One region of the Arthrobacter sp. AL05 genome, then DNA from elsewhere that is predicted to be linked to it. Evidence: riboswitches for the same ligand, from Rfam matches in the RefSeq annotation. Region 1 holds a riboswitch; each other region holds the start of a gene.
What was found. Region 1 has a riboswitch for S-adenosylmethionine ahead of QK287_RS02205 (DUF1737 domain-containing protein). Riboswitches for the same ligand answer to the same signal wherever they lie in the genome.
Positions count from the first base shown of each region.

Region 1 (4,926 bases):
GCCCGATCGACGCACGGCCCTCCGGCCCCATAGCGCGGTGCGTCGTGGTGGCGGGATGGGTGATCAGCGACTTCGAATCGCCGAGGTTGTTGGAGATATCGATGATCCGCAGCCCGTCCAGCAGCGCGAACGCAGCCTCCTTCGCCGAATGCCCGGCGGACGCGGCGAGCTCGAAGGTCAGCACGGTGCCGCCGGCTTTCATCTGCCGGGCGGCCAGCTGATGCTGCGGGTGGGACTGCAGCAGCGGGTACTTGACCCAGCTGACCGCGGGTTGCTCCTCAAGCCACTCGGCCAGCCGCAGCGCGGAGGCACAGGAGTGGTTCACCCGCAGGGCCATCGTCTCCAGGCCCTTGGTCAGCACCCATGCGTTGAAGGCCGAGAGTGCCGGGCCGGTATGGCGCATCAGCTGCTTGACCGGGCCCTCGATGAAATCCCTGGTGCCCAGGATCGCGCCGCCAAGGACGCGACCCTGGCCGTCGATGTGCTTGGTGCCGGAGTAGACGATCACGTCCGCGCCGAGCTCCCCGCAGCGCTGCAGCAGGGGAGTGGCAAAGACATTATCGACGACGACCGTCGCCCCGGCCGCGTGCGCCATTTCGCTCACTGCCGCGATATCCACGATTTCCTGCATTGGGTTCGAGGGCGACTCGAAGAAGACAGCAGTGGTGGGTTTGGCGAGCGCCTCGCGCCACTGCACCAGGTCCGGGCCGTCAACGAAGACCGTCTCGACGCCCCAGCGGGGCAGGATCTCGTTCAGGATCACAAAGCATGAGCCGAACAGCGATCGGGCCGCCACCACCCTGTCGCCGGCGGCCAACAGGGCACCCAGGGCAGTAAAGACAGCGGACATGCCCGACGCCGTGGCAAAGCAGGCCTCGGTGCCTTCGAGCAGCCGGAGCCGCTCCTGGAACGTCGCCACAGAGGGATTGCCGTAGCGGGAGTAGACGAAACGCTCGTCGTGGCCGGCGAAGGCGCGTTCCGCGGCGGCCGCCGATTCGTAGACGAAGCCGGAGTTCAGGAAGACCGGTTCTGACGTCTCCTGAAATCCGGTGCGGTCGAGTCCGCCGCGGACGGCCTGGGTGTCCGCGCTCCAGTCGGCGGCATCAGGGTTGAATGTCACTTAGTGTCTTCCGAGATTGGTGGGGAGGCCGCGGTTTTTCCAGCCGTTGACAGTGCGTTGGCCCTCGCCGTCGGGTTCGCCCTCAAAGCCCTCAAGGATGTTAAAGGAGGTAAAACCGTCCTCGGTGGCGACGATTGCGGCCGCGACGGAGCGCGCGCCCGAGCGGCACAGGAACAACAATTCGGTGCCGCCGGCTTCGGGGGCCTGTTGTCTCAGTTGCGCCAGAAACTGCGAATTGGGGATGCCGCCGGCGAGGCTCCACTGGATGAAGAGCGGATCATTCTCCGTCGCTTTGGTGTCCGGAATTCCGGCGCTGGCCCATTCACCCTCGGTGCGGACGTCCACCAGGATGGCGCCGTCCCCGAGCTTGGACCAGGCCTCCTGCGGGCTGAGGTCCCCGGCGTAGCTCACGCGTGGCCCCCGCCGTCGAAGTCGAGATCGTCCACGGCGCTGGCGACGGCCGCATCGGCGTTGGCGATCGCCGCCGGCAGCACAAGTGCCTGGGCCACGACGACGTTGCTGCCGTTGAACGTGACAGCCGGGCCGCCGTGCAGAACGTAGCCCTCGGTGAGGGCGGCCGATACACGCTCGCAGAAGGCGCGGTCATCGGCTCCGGTGAACAGACGGTACAGCAGTTTCTGCTCGGCGGCACCGGCGACTGAGGGGGACGGGGCCGGGGCTTTGTTCGCTGCTGTCCGGGGGACAGCAGCGGTGGACGCGTCAGGCATGACGGATCTCCTTCTTTCACGCTTGCAGCTCGAATGGTCGATATGCCGAGTACTCACCTGAGGCACCCCGCCGCGGAAGGGAGGGTTGCCGACCGGCCAGTCAGGGCTTGGCGCCGGTTCTCATTACTCCCAAAGAACGTAACACCTGTGACGCCGGACCGCACGGCGGCGGCCGTCATGTTAAGGAGCGGGGTGGAAACGGAGGTTTGTTCATAAGCCATTCGCCAGCGGTCATGCCAGCGTCCCCATCCACGTACTCGGGGGATTGCACACAGGTACAAACCCCCGGGGCCTCGAATTTGAACCGGGGAGGCTTTCGGGTAGTTCCTACTCGGGACTTTTGGCAGTCGGCGCGACTTTACTGAAGGACCAGCGCCACGGAAGTCGCCAGGCCCTAAAACGCCATCCGAGGATCGCTCAGTTTTGCGGCCGGCTCTGATGATCCAGCCAGTTAGGCCGGTGCGGCGCCGTCGACTGCCGGGCCTTTAACAAGGGAAGGGGACTGCTATGGCCGCGATATATGTTCTACTCATTATTCTCCTGAGCACGGCCTTGGCCGCTGTTATCAGCACACCCGGCCGCCAGGTAACGGAAGGGTTGATTCCGAACCGGCCCTCCGGTGCGGACGCCGGCGGCGATGGCCGGGTCCGGGCTGCCAGGACGGCACAGCGGTGAGGCCGCGCGTATTGGTCACCGGCGCCTGCGGCCCTGCGGGCCAGGCCATCGCGGCCCAACTGAAAGCGCGCGACATTCCTGTCCTCGGGACGGACATCCTCGAGCTGCCGGACGGGGCAGGATTCACGGTGTTCCCCGTCCCGCACGCGACGGACGCGGAACGGGTATCAGCACTTCGGCGACTGGTTAGCCAGGAAGGCATCAATCTTGTCATTCCCACGGTCAGCGAGGAACTGCCGCAGCTCGCCGCGTTCCGGGCGGCGTTCGGAGCGGACGTACGTGTGATGATCGGCGATCCGGGCCCGGTGGCGTTGGCCCATGACAAGCTCTTTACGGCCTGGCAACTACATGCAGCGGGCGTTCCCGTGCCCCGGTTCGGCGTGCCCAGCGACTTCGCCGGTGCGGACGCTGCAATGGCCGCCCTGGGCGGACCGGTCGTCGTCTCACCCCGGGCGTCCCGAGGCGGCCGGGTCGTGACAGTCGTCGATGGCCGCACGGAAATGGACTGGCAGCGACTGCCGGACAGCCGCATCGTCCAGGAATTCATCCCCGGAAACGAGTACCGGCCCATGGTTTTCGGAACACCGGCGCACAACGGTGCCGCGCCATTTGCGGTTGTTGTGGCGAAGGTTGGGCCGGCGGACCGCATCGTTGGCAACGCCGTGACCACTCGCCGGGCCGAGGCGGGCGAAGCGATCGACGTGGGCAACGTGGCGATGGCTGCGGTCCGCGCGCTGGGCCTCACGGGGCCTGTGGAGGTGGACGTTCGTCGACGCGCCGACGGGACACCCGTGGTTCTGGCGGTGAACGCCCGCTTCGGATCGAACAGCGGACTCGCGCCTGAGCTGCTCGATGCGGTGCTGGCGTCCTTTATCCTGCCCTCCTTCAACCCGGCGTCGTTCCGGCACTGCATGGGGCCGTTCGCCGATGCCATGGGTTGAAATGAACGTCACCGCAGCGCTCCCGGCGGCCCAGTTCCCGCTCGTCCTCCTCGGGCTGCCGGTCCTGTTGTTCGGGCTGGTGAAACTGCTCGTTGTGCCGCTTGCCGTCTGGTTCGAACTTCGGAGCGCCCATCGCCGACGCCGCGAAGTCCCCACGATGTTCGATGCGTGGCCCCGTGTGTCGATAATTGTCCCGGCATTCAACGAGGCAGCCGCTATTGAGAACTGCGTCCGATCGATTCAGCGCACCCGCTACGACCGGTACGAGCTGATCCTGGTGGATGACGGTTCAACGGACTGCACCGCCACGATTATGGCGGCTCTCGCTGCCAGGGATCCCCGGATTAAGGTTCTGGCGCAGGCCAACGCCGGCAAGGCGGCGGCCTTGAACTTCGGGATCCGCAACGCCGCCGGCGAGATCCTGATGTTTATCGATGCGGACGTCATTCTTTCCCGGCACACCGTCGGGATGATGCTCCGCGGATTTGACGACGAGCGAACCGGCGCGGTCTGTGGTGATGGCCGGCCGGTGAAGGTCAAAGGGGTCCAGGGCCGGGTGCTAACCTTCACCGGCCACATCGGCGGCGGCCTGGTCCGGCGCGCCCTGGCGGTAGTCGGCTGTATACCCACCGACGTGGGTGCCATCGGCGCCTTCCCGCGCAGTGTGCTCGAACACGTGGGACTGTTCCGGCAGGACACGGTGAGCGAAGACCTGGAACTGGCCTGGCGGGTTCACAAGGCAGGCTACCGGGTGGTATTCGCCCCGAGGGCTGTTGTCCTGGCGGAGTCTCCCTTGACCGTTGGCGGCCTCTGGCGCCGACGGGTCCGCAGGTACCTCGGCCTGTTGCAGACCATGGCCTTGCACAAAGATCTGATCGGCAATCTCCGGTACGGCCCGTTCGGAACGCAGCTGGTGTTCCACGCCATTACCGTGGTGGTCCTTCCTGCGCTTCAGATCCCGTTGCTCCTCGGCGTGGCCGTCCTCCTTGCGGCCGGCTACCGCCCGCCGGCCGGCGTCGACTGGGTGGTCCTGGCCTGGTTGGGCCTGCTTGTGTCTTTGGTCCTGCCGGTGTGCGCGCTGGGCGCCAACCGGGCGTGGAAAGACTTGCGGCATGTATGGGCGCTGCCGCTGATGCCGTTTTATTCGTTGTTTACGAGCCTGGCCGTGATCGCCGCACTGGTCCAGGAAGTCCGGGAGAGGGTACTCCGCCGGAACAATCCCGTCCGAACGGGATCCGGTACCGCCGGCGCCCAGCGGCCACGCGCGCAGCTCAGGGCCTGAAAGCTGCCCCGATCACTGTGCCTACCCGATGGTGGCGTACAGCGTGTTGAGCTCCGCGGTGAGTTGCTTGCGCTGTTCCGGGGTGCCGATTTCCCTGCTGTCGATGTGGTTGACGGGCGCCAGCAGCCGGATGCTCGAGATGAGCCACACGGCGTCGGCGTCGTAGAGGTCGCGGGGCTC
Region 1 is NZ_JASBRC010000001.1:465,331-470,256, reverse strand. Features, by position in the region: gene QK287_RS02215 (O-succinylhomoserine sulfhydrylase) at 1-1,120, opposite strand, end outside; gene QK287_RS02210 (rhodanese-like domain-containing protein) at 1,121-1,531, opposite strand; gene QK287_RS02205 (DUF1737 domain-containing protein) at 1,528-1,848, opposite strand; SAM riboswitch class IV at 1,862-1,976, opposite strand; gene QK287_RS02200 (ATP-grasp domain-containing protein) at 2,520-3,464, shown strand; gene QK287_RS02195 (glycosyltransferase family 2 protein) at 3,466-4,746, shown strand; gene QK287_RS02190 (aminodeoxychorismate lyase) at 4,768-4,926, opposite strand, start outside.

Region 2 (4,926 bases), on a different contig from region 1:
GGCTCCTTCGATGGTGTCTGTTCCGTCCGCACCGCCCAGGGTCGATGCGGCCAGCAGCAGCATCCCGATGTTCACAAGACCGGCGAAGGCCAGGGCGACGACCACGTCCCAGCGGGTCGCCTTGACCAGCCGGGCGAGGGCCGGGGCGGGAACATGGACGTGCGGGTCCGGACGATGTCGGTCCCTGGACAGTGCAGAGTGGACGTAGATGGCGTGCGGCATCACCGTGGCGCCGAGCATGCTCGCGGCCAGCAGCACAGTCTCGGGACCCCGGAAGCCCGGGATCAGCCCGGCTGCCACACCGGCAGGATCAGGCGGGCTAACAAAAAGGCCGGCCAGGAACCCGATGGTGATGATGCCGAGCAGGAAGATAATGATGAACTCAAATGGCCGCTGCTTGTTCCGGGCCTGCACGGCGAGGAGTCCCATGGAGACGGCGCCGACGATTACGGCGCCAAGGGGCAAAGGCAGTCCAAAGAGCAGGAAGAGCGCGATTGCCCCGCCCACCACCTCGGCAAGGTCCGTGGCAGCAGCCACGATCTCGGCCTGCACCCAAAACGCCCGGCGCCAGAACGGCTTCAACCGCTCACCAAGAATCTCCGGCAGGCTTTTACCGGTGACAAGCCCGAGTTTGGCGGACTGGTATTGCACAAGCACGGCCATGATGTTGGCTGCCACCAGGACCCAGACGAGCAAGTAGCCGTATTGCGCTCCGGCGGTGAGGTTGGCCGCCACGTTGCCGGGGTCCACGTAGGCGATCGCGGCAACAAATGCCGGCCCCAGCAGGCCGATCATGGCCCGGCGCCCGGCCGGTTTCGGCCGGGCGGCCGTCGCCGGTCCCGCGCCGTCGTGTCCTGTTACGTCCAGCACTGGGCTCCCCTGCTAGGTGCGTCGCCGTCGACGCGGGCGGCAACGGCGGGTGGATGCCTGCGCCGAAGTTTGCGAACGCCTATAAATAATTATTAGGCATACCGAAACCCTAAGCCACGGTGGCGGTCCGCGGCAACGTCGACGGGATCAAAAGGACCTTTTCGCCGGTGTCAGGACCGCACGGCCCGCCAGCTCTGTGTCAGGTAGGGGAGCGGGATCACTTCATCGCCCTGATGGCCCAGGTGCTCGTGCAGATACCAGTCGAGGTTGCCAAGCACCTTGGTGCGGGTGGCCTGGCCGGCCGCCAGGTAGTAGCTGCGGGACTTCGCCAGCGCCAGGATGTCTGCGCCGCGCACCGGATCTTCCCACCGGGTGAGATGGCTCTCCAGTCCCGTAAATTCAGGTCCCAGCGGCGGTGTGAAGTGCGGTTTGTGCACGTCTCCGGCATGCATAATGCGCGAGAGCCGGTGCACCCAGGGAACAGACGTGTCCAGCTGGTTCCAGATCAGCCCCAGGACACCGTGCGGGCGGAGGATCCTGGCGATTTCCGTGCTGGCCAGGAGCGGATCGCACCAGTGCCAGGCCTGGGCGACTGTCACCACGTCGAAAGCACTGTCGGGCAGCCCCGTCCGCTCCGCGGTACCCTCGACGGCGGTGACCCCGGGAAGTGCCCGGCGCAGCTGTTCCAGCATGTCCGCGGAGGGGTCCACTGCCGCCGTGCGCAGGCCGCGCCCGACCAGCAGCGCCGTGAATTTCCCGGTTCCGGCGCCGAGGTCCGCGGCATCCGCTGCGCCGCCGGGGATCAGCCAGTCAGCGGATTCCTCGGGATACCCGGGCCGGACGCGGTCGTAGTGTTCCCCGCCGTCCTGAAAGCTGTGCCCCAGCTCCTGGCGCCGCCCCTGGGGCAGCTTGGGTCCGCCGCGTGCCACGTTTGATCTCCTTCGGCAGGTCCGGGTACGTACCTTGTGAATTTACCGCACCGTGCAGGGGCCGCGTTTGCAGGGGCCGCGTTTGCAGGGGCCGCGTCTGCCGCCGGAGCCCGCGGCGCCGCACCGGCGGCCGTTAGTCCAGCGTGCAGGGCGCCGCCCCGGCCGTGCCGGGGGTGTTGGGGGCCCAGTGCGGGTAGCTGCGGGTGTCGTTGGACGGTACCCAGCGGCCTGCGTCCACCACGTAGTCCCAGCCGAGGCCGTTCCCGAGCAGCTCCCGGACTCCGGTGAGCAGCCGCTGGGCGTCATCAAGCCTGGAGCCCAAACCGAAGCTTGCCCGCAGCGACCCCGAGGGCAGGCCAAGCCGCCGGAGCAGCGGATGCGCGCAAAACCTGCCGTCGCGCAGCCCCATACCGTGCTCGGCGGACAGGTAGGCTGCCACCAGGCCCGCGTCGTAGCCTTCCACCGAGAAGTTGACGACGCCGATGGTGCCGGCGCCGGGAGGGGTTTGTGACCCGGTGCCCGCCCCCGGCCCTGCAGCCGCGTCGAAGGTACCGCTGTCGGAGAAGATCTGGTGGACCGTCACACCGTCGATCCGGGCGAGGCCTTCCACCAGGAAGGACCGGATGGCGTTCTCGTGCGCGTGCCACTGGTCCGCGTCCAGCCCGGCGATGATTTGCGCGGCCCGGGCCAGGGTGGCGGCGCCGAGCACGTTCGGGGATCCGCCCTCATGCCGGGCGGGTCCCGTGGTCCAGCTGACAGCATCGATCCGGGCGTCCTGGACGGCCCCGCCGCCCGCGAGGTGCGGGATGCCGGCGTCGAGCCAGTCGGGACGCCCGATCAGGACGCCGGCACCGAAGGGTGCGTAGAGCTTGTGCCCCGAGAAGGCGATGTAGTCGAGGTCGTCCGTGGAGACGTTGATCCGCCGGTGCGGGGCCAACTGGGCGGCGTCGACGACGATCCGGGCGCCGTAGTCGTGCGCCAGCGCTGCCAGGTCGCGGATTGGCAGGATCTCGCCGGTGACGTTGGAGGCCCCGGTCACGGCAAGCAGGCTGACGCCGCCGTGGGCGAGTTCCTGGCGGAGCAGCTCCAGGGTGGCCGCGAGGGTGGGGGCGGCAATGACGCTGCGGTGGGGTACCCGCTGCCAGGGCAGGAGGTTGGCATGGTGTTCAATGTCGAGGTAGAGCACCTCGCCGGTATGCTCGCCGTCGACGACCGGCAGGCAGCCGGCCAGCAGGTTCAGCGAATCGGTGGTGTTCCTGGTGAAGATCACCGCATCGTCCGGCCGGCCGCCAACGAAGTCGCGGACAATCCCGCGGGCGTTCTCGTAGACCGAGGTGCTGATCTGGGAGGCATAGCCGGCGCCGCGGTGGACGCTGGCGTAGAACGGCAGGATCTCGTTGAGGTAGGCCGAGACCACGGACAGCGCCGGAGCCGAGGCACCGTAGTCCAGGTTGGCGTAGCGGACATGTCCGCCCTGGATGAGAGGCGCCTGGATCTCGGCGCCGGTCACCGCGGCCAGCGGCCGGCGGGCAACGGCGAACCGCGGATCGGGATGTGCCGGACCGGTCTTGGCCTGAACCTCGGCGCCGGCAGGAATGGTGGCAGTCGTCATGGGGCCTCGCTCGAAAAGGACCCCACGCACCGGGGATCCGCGCTTGCCGGGTCCGTTCCGGACCGGCCAGGTCGTCACCCGGGGCACCCCGCCGCGAATGGAGGGTTGCCGGCCAGCAAACCGGGGTTTAGCGCTGGCACTCGTGACCTGGTTCGAGCCTAGGCCATGCCGGCTTCCGTGGAAAAGGCAGGGCAGGATTGTGAAGTCCTTTGTGACGGGCCGGTACCGAAGCTGCCGAACGGCGCCGGACGCGCTTACAGCAGGTCGTCCAGCCCGGGGTTCAGACGCTTGAGGACTTCGGAGTGCAGAATGGAGTTGGTCGCGAGGGCGTTGCCGCCGAAGGGACCGTCTTCTCCTTCGAGGGAGGTAAAGCGGCCGCCGGCCTCGGTGACGATCGGAACCAGCGCGGCCATGTCGTAGAGGTTGAGTTCGGGTTCGCAGGCGATATCAACGGCACCTTCCGCCACCAGGCAGTAGGACCAGAAGTCGCCGTAGGCGCGGGTCCGCCACACCTCTTCGGTGAGCCCCAGGAACTCGTCAAGGTTGCCGCGCTGCTTCCAACCTCCCAGGCTGGAATATGACAGCGAGGCATCCGGCAGGCTCGCGACGTTGGAGACCTTCAGCCGGGTTGCGGCCGCCAGTGAACGGCCCATGTACGCACCGGCGCCTTTTGCCGCCCACCAGCGCTTTCCCAGCGCCGGGGCACTGACAACGCCGACCACCGGCTCGCCCTCATCGACGAGGGCGATCAGCGTCGCCCAGACCGGGACGCCGCGGACGAAGTTTTTGGTCCCGTCAATCGGGTCGATGATCCAGCGGCGGGAGCCGTGGCCGGAACTGCCGAACTCCTCCCCGAGCACGGCGTCGCGGGGCCGGGACCGCGACAGCTGGCCACGGATGGCCTCCTCGGCGGATTTATCGGCGTCAGTGACCGGCGTCAGGTCCGGCTTCGTCTCGATCCGAAGGTCGAGCGCCTTGAAGCGGCTCATGGTCTGGGCATCTACGGAATCTGCCAGGACATGGGCAAGGCGCAGGTCGTCGTTGTAGCTCGAAGCGGGTTGACTCATGCTTCCAAACTACCGTCAAAGCGGGCAGGGAAGCGGTAGGCGCCGCGGCCTGCTAGGAGACGGTGCCCAGTTCCTTAACGTCCTGGGCTTCCAACCGCGGGTCTGTCCCGAGCAAACGGCGCAGTGAGGCGAGCCTGGCCGGACCGGATTCTCCTGCCTGGCCGGAGGCCACCCAGGCGTCCACGCCGCAGTTGACGGCGCTGGAATCGTGCTTGCAGCCCCGTTCGCAGTCGTCGGTGCCGGGCTCGAGGTCGGGGAAGGACCGTAGGATCCGGTCCGGGTCCACATGCGCGAGCCCGAAGGAGCGGATGCCCGGGGTGTCGATGATCCAGCTCCCCGCCGGCGCATCGTTGACTTTGAGGGCCAGCGCGGAGGATGAGGTGTGGCGGCCGCGCCCGGTCACGGCGTTGACACCGCCGGTGGCGCGTTCGGCGCCGGTGAGGGCGTT
Region 2 is NZ_JASBRC010000011.1:89,595-94,520, reverse strand. Features, by position in the region: gene QK287_RS13910 (Nramp family divalent metal transporter) at 1-870, opposite strand, end outside; gene QK287_RS13905 (class I SAM-dependent methyltransferase) at 1,041-1,799, opposite strand; gene QK287_RS13900 (aminotransferase class V-fold PLP-dependent enzyme) at 1,933-3,411, opposite strand; SAM riboswitch class IV at 3,446-3,559, opposite strand; gene hisN (histidinol-phosphatase) at 3,666-4,478, opposite strand; gene QK287_RS13890 (ribosome small subunit-dependent GTPase A) at 4,531-4,926, opposite strand, start outside.
Region 2: linked by a shared signal. The riboswitch ahead of QK287_RS13900 (aminotransferase class V-fold PLP-dependent enzyme) and the one ahead of QK287_RS02205 (DUF1737 domain-containing protein) in region 1 are both predicted to bind S-adenosylmethionine.

Region 3 (4,926 bases), on a different contig from region 1:
CGGTGCCCAGGCTCAGGCTGTGCCCGCTCCCCTAAGGAGTGTCCCGATGTCAAGTGCCTGGTCCTTCGAAACCCGTCAGATCCATGCCGGCCAGGAGCCCGACAGCGCCACCGGCGCCCGCTCGCTGCCGATTTACCAGACGACGTCGTTTGTGTTCCCCAGCGCCGAGAGTGCCGCGAACCGCTTTGCCCTGGCGGAGCTGGCCCCCATTTACACCAGGATCGGCAACCCCACCCAGGATGCCGTGGAGCAGCGGGTTGCCAGCCTGGAAGGCGGACTCGCGGCTCTGCTGCTGAGCTCCGGACAGGCGGCGGAGACCCTGGCCATCCTGAATGTCGCCGAAGCCGGAGACCACGTGGTGGCAAGTCCCAGCCTTTACGGCGGTACTTACAACCTGCTGGCGCACACACTGAAGAAGTTTGGCATTTCCGTGACCTTCGTGGCGGACCCGGACAACCTGGCACAGTGGCGTGACGCCGTGCAGCCCAATACCAAGCTCTTTTTTGGCGAAGTGGTCTCCAACCCGCGCCAGGACGTGCTGGATCTTGAGGGCATCTCCCAGGTGGCCCACGCGGCCGGTGTCCCGCTGATCGTAGACAACACCCTCTCCACGCCGTACCTTATCCGGCCGATCGAGTGGGGTGCGGACATTGTGGTGCATTCGGCCACCAAGTACCTCGGCGGCCATGGAACGGCGATCGCGGGCGTGATAGTGGACTCGGGCAATTTCGACTTCGGCAAGGACCCGGAACGGTTCCCCGGCTTCAACACCCCGGATCCCAGCTACAACGGGCTGGTCTACGCCCGGGACCTCGGCGTGGACGGTGCCCTCGGCGCGAACCTCTCCTATATCCTCAAGGCGCGCGTGCAGTTGTTGCGCGACCTGGGCTCTGCGGTGTCCCCGTTCAACGCCTTCCTTATCGCCCAAGGCATCGAGACCCTTAGCCTGCGGATGGAGCGGCACGTTGCCAACGCCGGCCGGGTCGCCGAATGGCTGGAGGCCAGGGACGACGTCGAATCCGTCGCCTATGCCGGCCTGCCGTCCAGCCCTTGGTTCGAGCGCGGCCGCAAGTACGGACCGAAGGGGACCGGCGCCGTTGTCTCCTTTAACATCGCCGGCGGAGGCGAGGCCGGCAAGAGCTTTGTGGACGCCCTTGAATTGCACTCGCACGTCGCCAATATCGGCGATGTGCGCTCGCTGGTCATTCACCCGGCGTCGACGACACACAGCCAACTCTCGCCGGAGCAGCAGGTCGTTGCCGGGGTGAACCCCGGCCTGGTGCGGCTCTCCGTCGGCCTGGAGCACATCGACGACATCCTCGCCGACCTGGATGCCGGTTTCCGCGCCGCCAAGACCGTCTGACCAACCGTTCCCCGGGGGGGGAAGTCACACGGGCGTCACATTCTTCGCCACCGGGCGGCCGCATTTCGTACACTCAGGGGAGGTCATGAGTGCCAGCGACAGCCCCGGCTTGCTGGCCGGCAACCCTCCATTTGCGGCGGGGTGCCCCGGGTGAAGACCTGGCCTGCCGGTGAGCTGCCGGCGGGCAAGCGCGAAGTTAGGTCCTCACATGACGATTGCCGCCACCCGCCAGGGTGAATCCGCAAGCAAGACCTCCCATTCCCATGCCCCGGACCCCGGCGGCAGCGTCGCCGCGGACGGCGCGGCTGTACCGGACGGAACCGTCCGGTACCTCCGGATCGGTGACCTGGTTCTCGAATCCGGCGCCCGGCTGCCGGACGCCACCCTCGGCTACGAAACATGGGGGACCCTCAACGCCGAACGCTCCAATGCCGTGCTGATCGAGCACGCGTTGACGGGGGACACCCACGTCACGCGCGGCGCCAGTGCGGAGCCGGGCTGGTGGGAGCAGCTCGCGGGCCCGGGCGCCCCGGTGGACACGGGGAAGTACTTTGTCGTTTCGATCAATATCCTGGGCGGCTGCTACGGCTCCACCGGACCCTCGTCGACGGCACCCGACGGGAAGCCCTGGGGCTCACGGTTCCCGCTGGTCACGCTGCGCGATACCACCGACGCCGAGGCCCGGCTCGCGGACGCGCTGGGAATCCGGAGCTGGTACGCCGTGCTCGGCGGTTCCCTGGGCGGGGCGCGTGCCCTCGAATGGGCCGTCAGCTACCCGGACCGGGTCCGGCGCTGCGGGGTTATTTCAATCGGAGCCAGCAGCACCGCCGAGCAGATTGCCTTCGCCCAGGCGCAAACACTCGCCATCCGGCAGGACCCCAACTTCAACGGCGGGGATTACTACGGCGGTCCCGGGCCGGAGGCGGGACTGGCCCTGGCCCGGCGGATAGCGCATATCACCTACCGTTCGGCCGCAGAGCTGGATGGACGGTTCGGCCGGAACGCCCAGGACTCCGAGGCTCCGCTGCGTGCCGGGTCACTCGCCGGGCGCGGGCGTTACCAGGTGGAGAGCTACCTGGACCACCAGGGCAACAAGCTGGTCCGCCGCTTCGATGCGAACAGCTACATCGCCATCACCGAGGCGCTGATGAGCCATGACGTCTGCCGGGGCCGCGGCGCGCTGACGGAGGCGCTCGCCCCTGCGACGGCGGCTTTCCTTGTGGCGGCCGTCGACTCGGACCGGTTGTACTTCCCGGACCAGTCCCGGGCGCTCGCGGCTGCCCTGCCGGGCAACGTTGCGGTGCACACCATCGAGGCGCCCATCGGCCACGACGGCTTCCTGACTGAGATTGGGCAGCTCAACACCCAGCTCCGACAGCACTTCTTCGGGTAGTCCAGCAGCCAAAAGCCGCCGCGGGTGTGCACTTTTGCAGATGCGCTCTGCACTAATGGCCGTTGAGGCCCGGGCCGGAACCGGACATACTCGTGGGGAATGGCGCCGCGTGTCTCACCTCACAGGCGCTCTCCTCCCAATGGTCCACGAGGCGTCGAAGACGATGCCAAAGGAGTCGAAATGAGCACGGAAAACGCGGCCGCACGGCGCGCAGAAGAGCCCGACGTCAAGACGTCCGGCCTCAAAAAAGTAGTCGCGGCCTCCATGGCCGGCACTGTCGTCGAGTGGTACGAGTTTTTCCTCTACGCCTCCGCGGCGACCCTCGTCTTCGGCAAGACCTTCTTCCCCAACTCCGGCTCGGAGCTGGACGGTATCATCGCGGCTTTCCTCACCTATGCAGTTGGCTTCGTTGCCCGCCCCATCGGCGGCATCGTGTTTGGGCACTTCGGCGACAAGTTCGGCCGCAAGCAGCTGCTCCAGCTCAGCATCATCCTGGTCGGAGTTGCCACCTTCCTGATGGGCTGCCTGCCGACCTTCCAGCAGATCGGCTACTGGGCTCCGGCCCTCCTGGTGTTCCTGCGGTTCGCCCAGGGCTTCGCCGTCGGCGGTGAATGGGGCGGCGCAGTCCTCCTCGTCGCGGAGCACAGCCCGAACAAATCCCGCGGCTTCTGGGCCAGCTGGCCGCAGTCCGCAGTTCCGCTGGGCAACCTGCTGGCCACTGCGGTGCTGTTCATCCTCTCCTCGACGCTGTCCTCCGCGGACTTCCTCAGCTGGGGCTGGCGCGTGGCCTTCTGGCTCTCCGCGGTGATTGTGCTGATCGGCTACTACATCCGGACCAAGGTCACCGACGCCCCCATCTTCCTGGAGGCCCAGAAGGAAGTCACCGTCGAGAAGAAGGGCTACGGCGTGGGCGAAGTCTTCCGCCGGTACCCGCGCGGTGTGTTCACCGCCATGGGCCTGCGCTTCGCGGAGAATATCCTCTACTACCTGGTCGTCACCTTCTCGATCACGTACCTGAAGGTGGTTGTCCAGACTGACACCTCACGGATCCTGCTGCTGCTGCTCGTCGCACACGCTGTCCACTTCGCCGTGGTTCCGATGGTCGGCCGCCTGTCGGACCGCCTCGGCCGCAAACCGGTCTACATGGCCGGCGCCGTCCTGGGCGGCACCTGGGGCTTCTTCGCCTTCCCGATGATGGACACCAAAAACGACATCATCATCCTTGCTGCCATCACCATCGGCTTGCTCTTCCACGCACTGATGTATGCCGGCCAGCCGGCAATTATGGCCGAGATGTTCCCGACCCGGATGCGCTACTCGGGTGTCTCGCTCGGCTACCAGGTCACCTCGATCGTGGCCGGATCGATGGCTCCGATCATCGCCGCCTCGCTGCTGAGCACGTTCAAGTCCTCCACCCCGGTGGCCATCTACCTGCTCGGTGCCTGCCTGGTCACGATGGTGGCGGTGTACTTCCTCAAGGAAACCCGCGGCATCTCGCTCCACGACGTCGACGCCGCCGACGCCCGGGGCACCGCCGACCTCCTCGCCGCGGGCAAGAACTAACAGGCAGGAAGTAACTGCAAGAAGTACCTGCAACAAAATACCTGCAACGAAATAGCAGCAACAACAATGGCCCTTGTCCCCGCGGTGCGGGGACAAGGGCCGTTGTTGTTGGCCGCCGGGCTCAGCCCAGCAGGACATCCTGGCGCTCGGAGATCTCGGTCCGGACGGCCGCCAGGACGGCCTGCACCGGCGCGGAGCGCAACGATTCCGCGCGGGCCACCGCCCAGATCGGAAGTTGGCGCTGGAAGTCCGCCGGCAGGACCGGCACAAAGCCGGGGTCGCCGACCGCCAGGAAGTTCGGCAACAGCCCGATGCCCGCACCCCGGCGGACCGCCTCCAGCTGGGCAAAGATGCTGGTGGCCTGGAAGCTGGACCGCGGGACGGGAAGCTGGGTGGAACGGTGGCCAAGTTCGGCGACCTGCAGCGCCGATTCGACGTAGGACACAAAACCATGCTGCCGGACGTCGTCGAGCGTCACCGGAAGTCCGCGGTCCCGGGCGTACTGCGGGCTGGCGTACAGCCGGAGAAAGTAGTTGGCCAGGAAAATGGGCTGCGCATTGCTGACGTCGAGGTTGCCGACCACCACCTCCAGGTCCACGCCGGAGCG
Region 3 is NZ_JASBRC010000002.1:292,191-297,116, forward strand. Features, by position in the region: gene QK287_RS03570 (bifunctional o-acetylhomoserine/o-acetylserine sulfhydrylase) at 47-1,363, shown strand; SAM riboswitch class IV at 1,445-1,560, shown strand; gene QK287_RS03575 (homoserine O-acetyltransferase) at 1,572-2,756, shown strand; gene QK287_RS03580 (MFS transporter) at 2,937-4,319, shown strand; gene QK287_RS03585 (LysR family transcriptional regulator) at 4,441-4,926, opposite strand, start outside.
Region 3: linked by a shared signal. The riboswitch ahead of QK287_RS03575 (homoserine O-acetyltransferase) and the one ahead of QK287_RS02205 (DUF1737 domain-containing protein) in region 1 are both predicted to bind S-adenosylmethionine.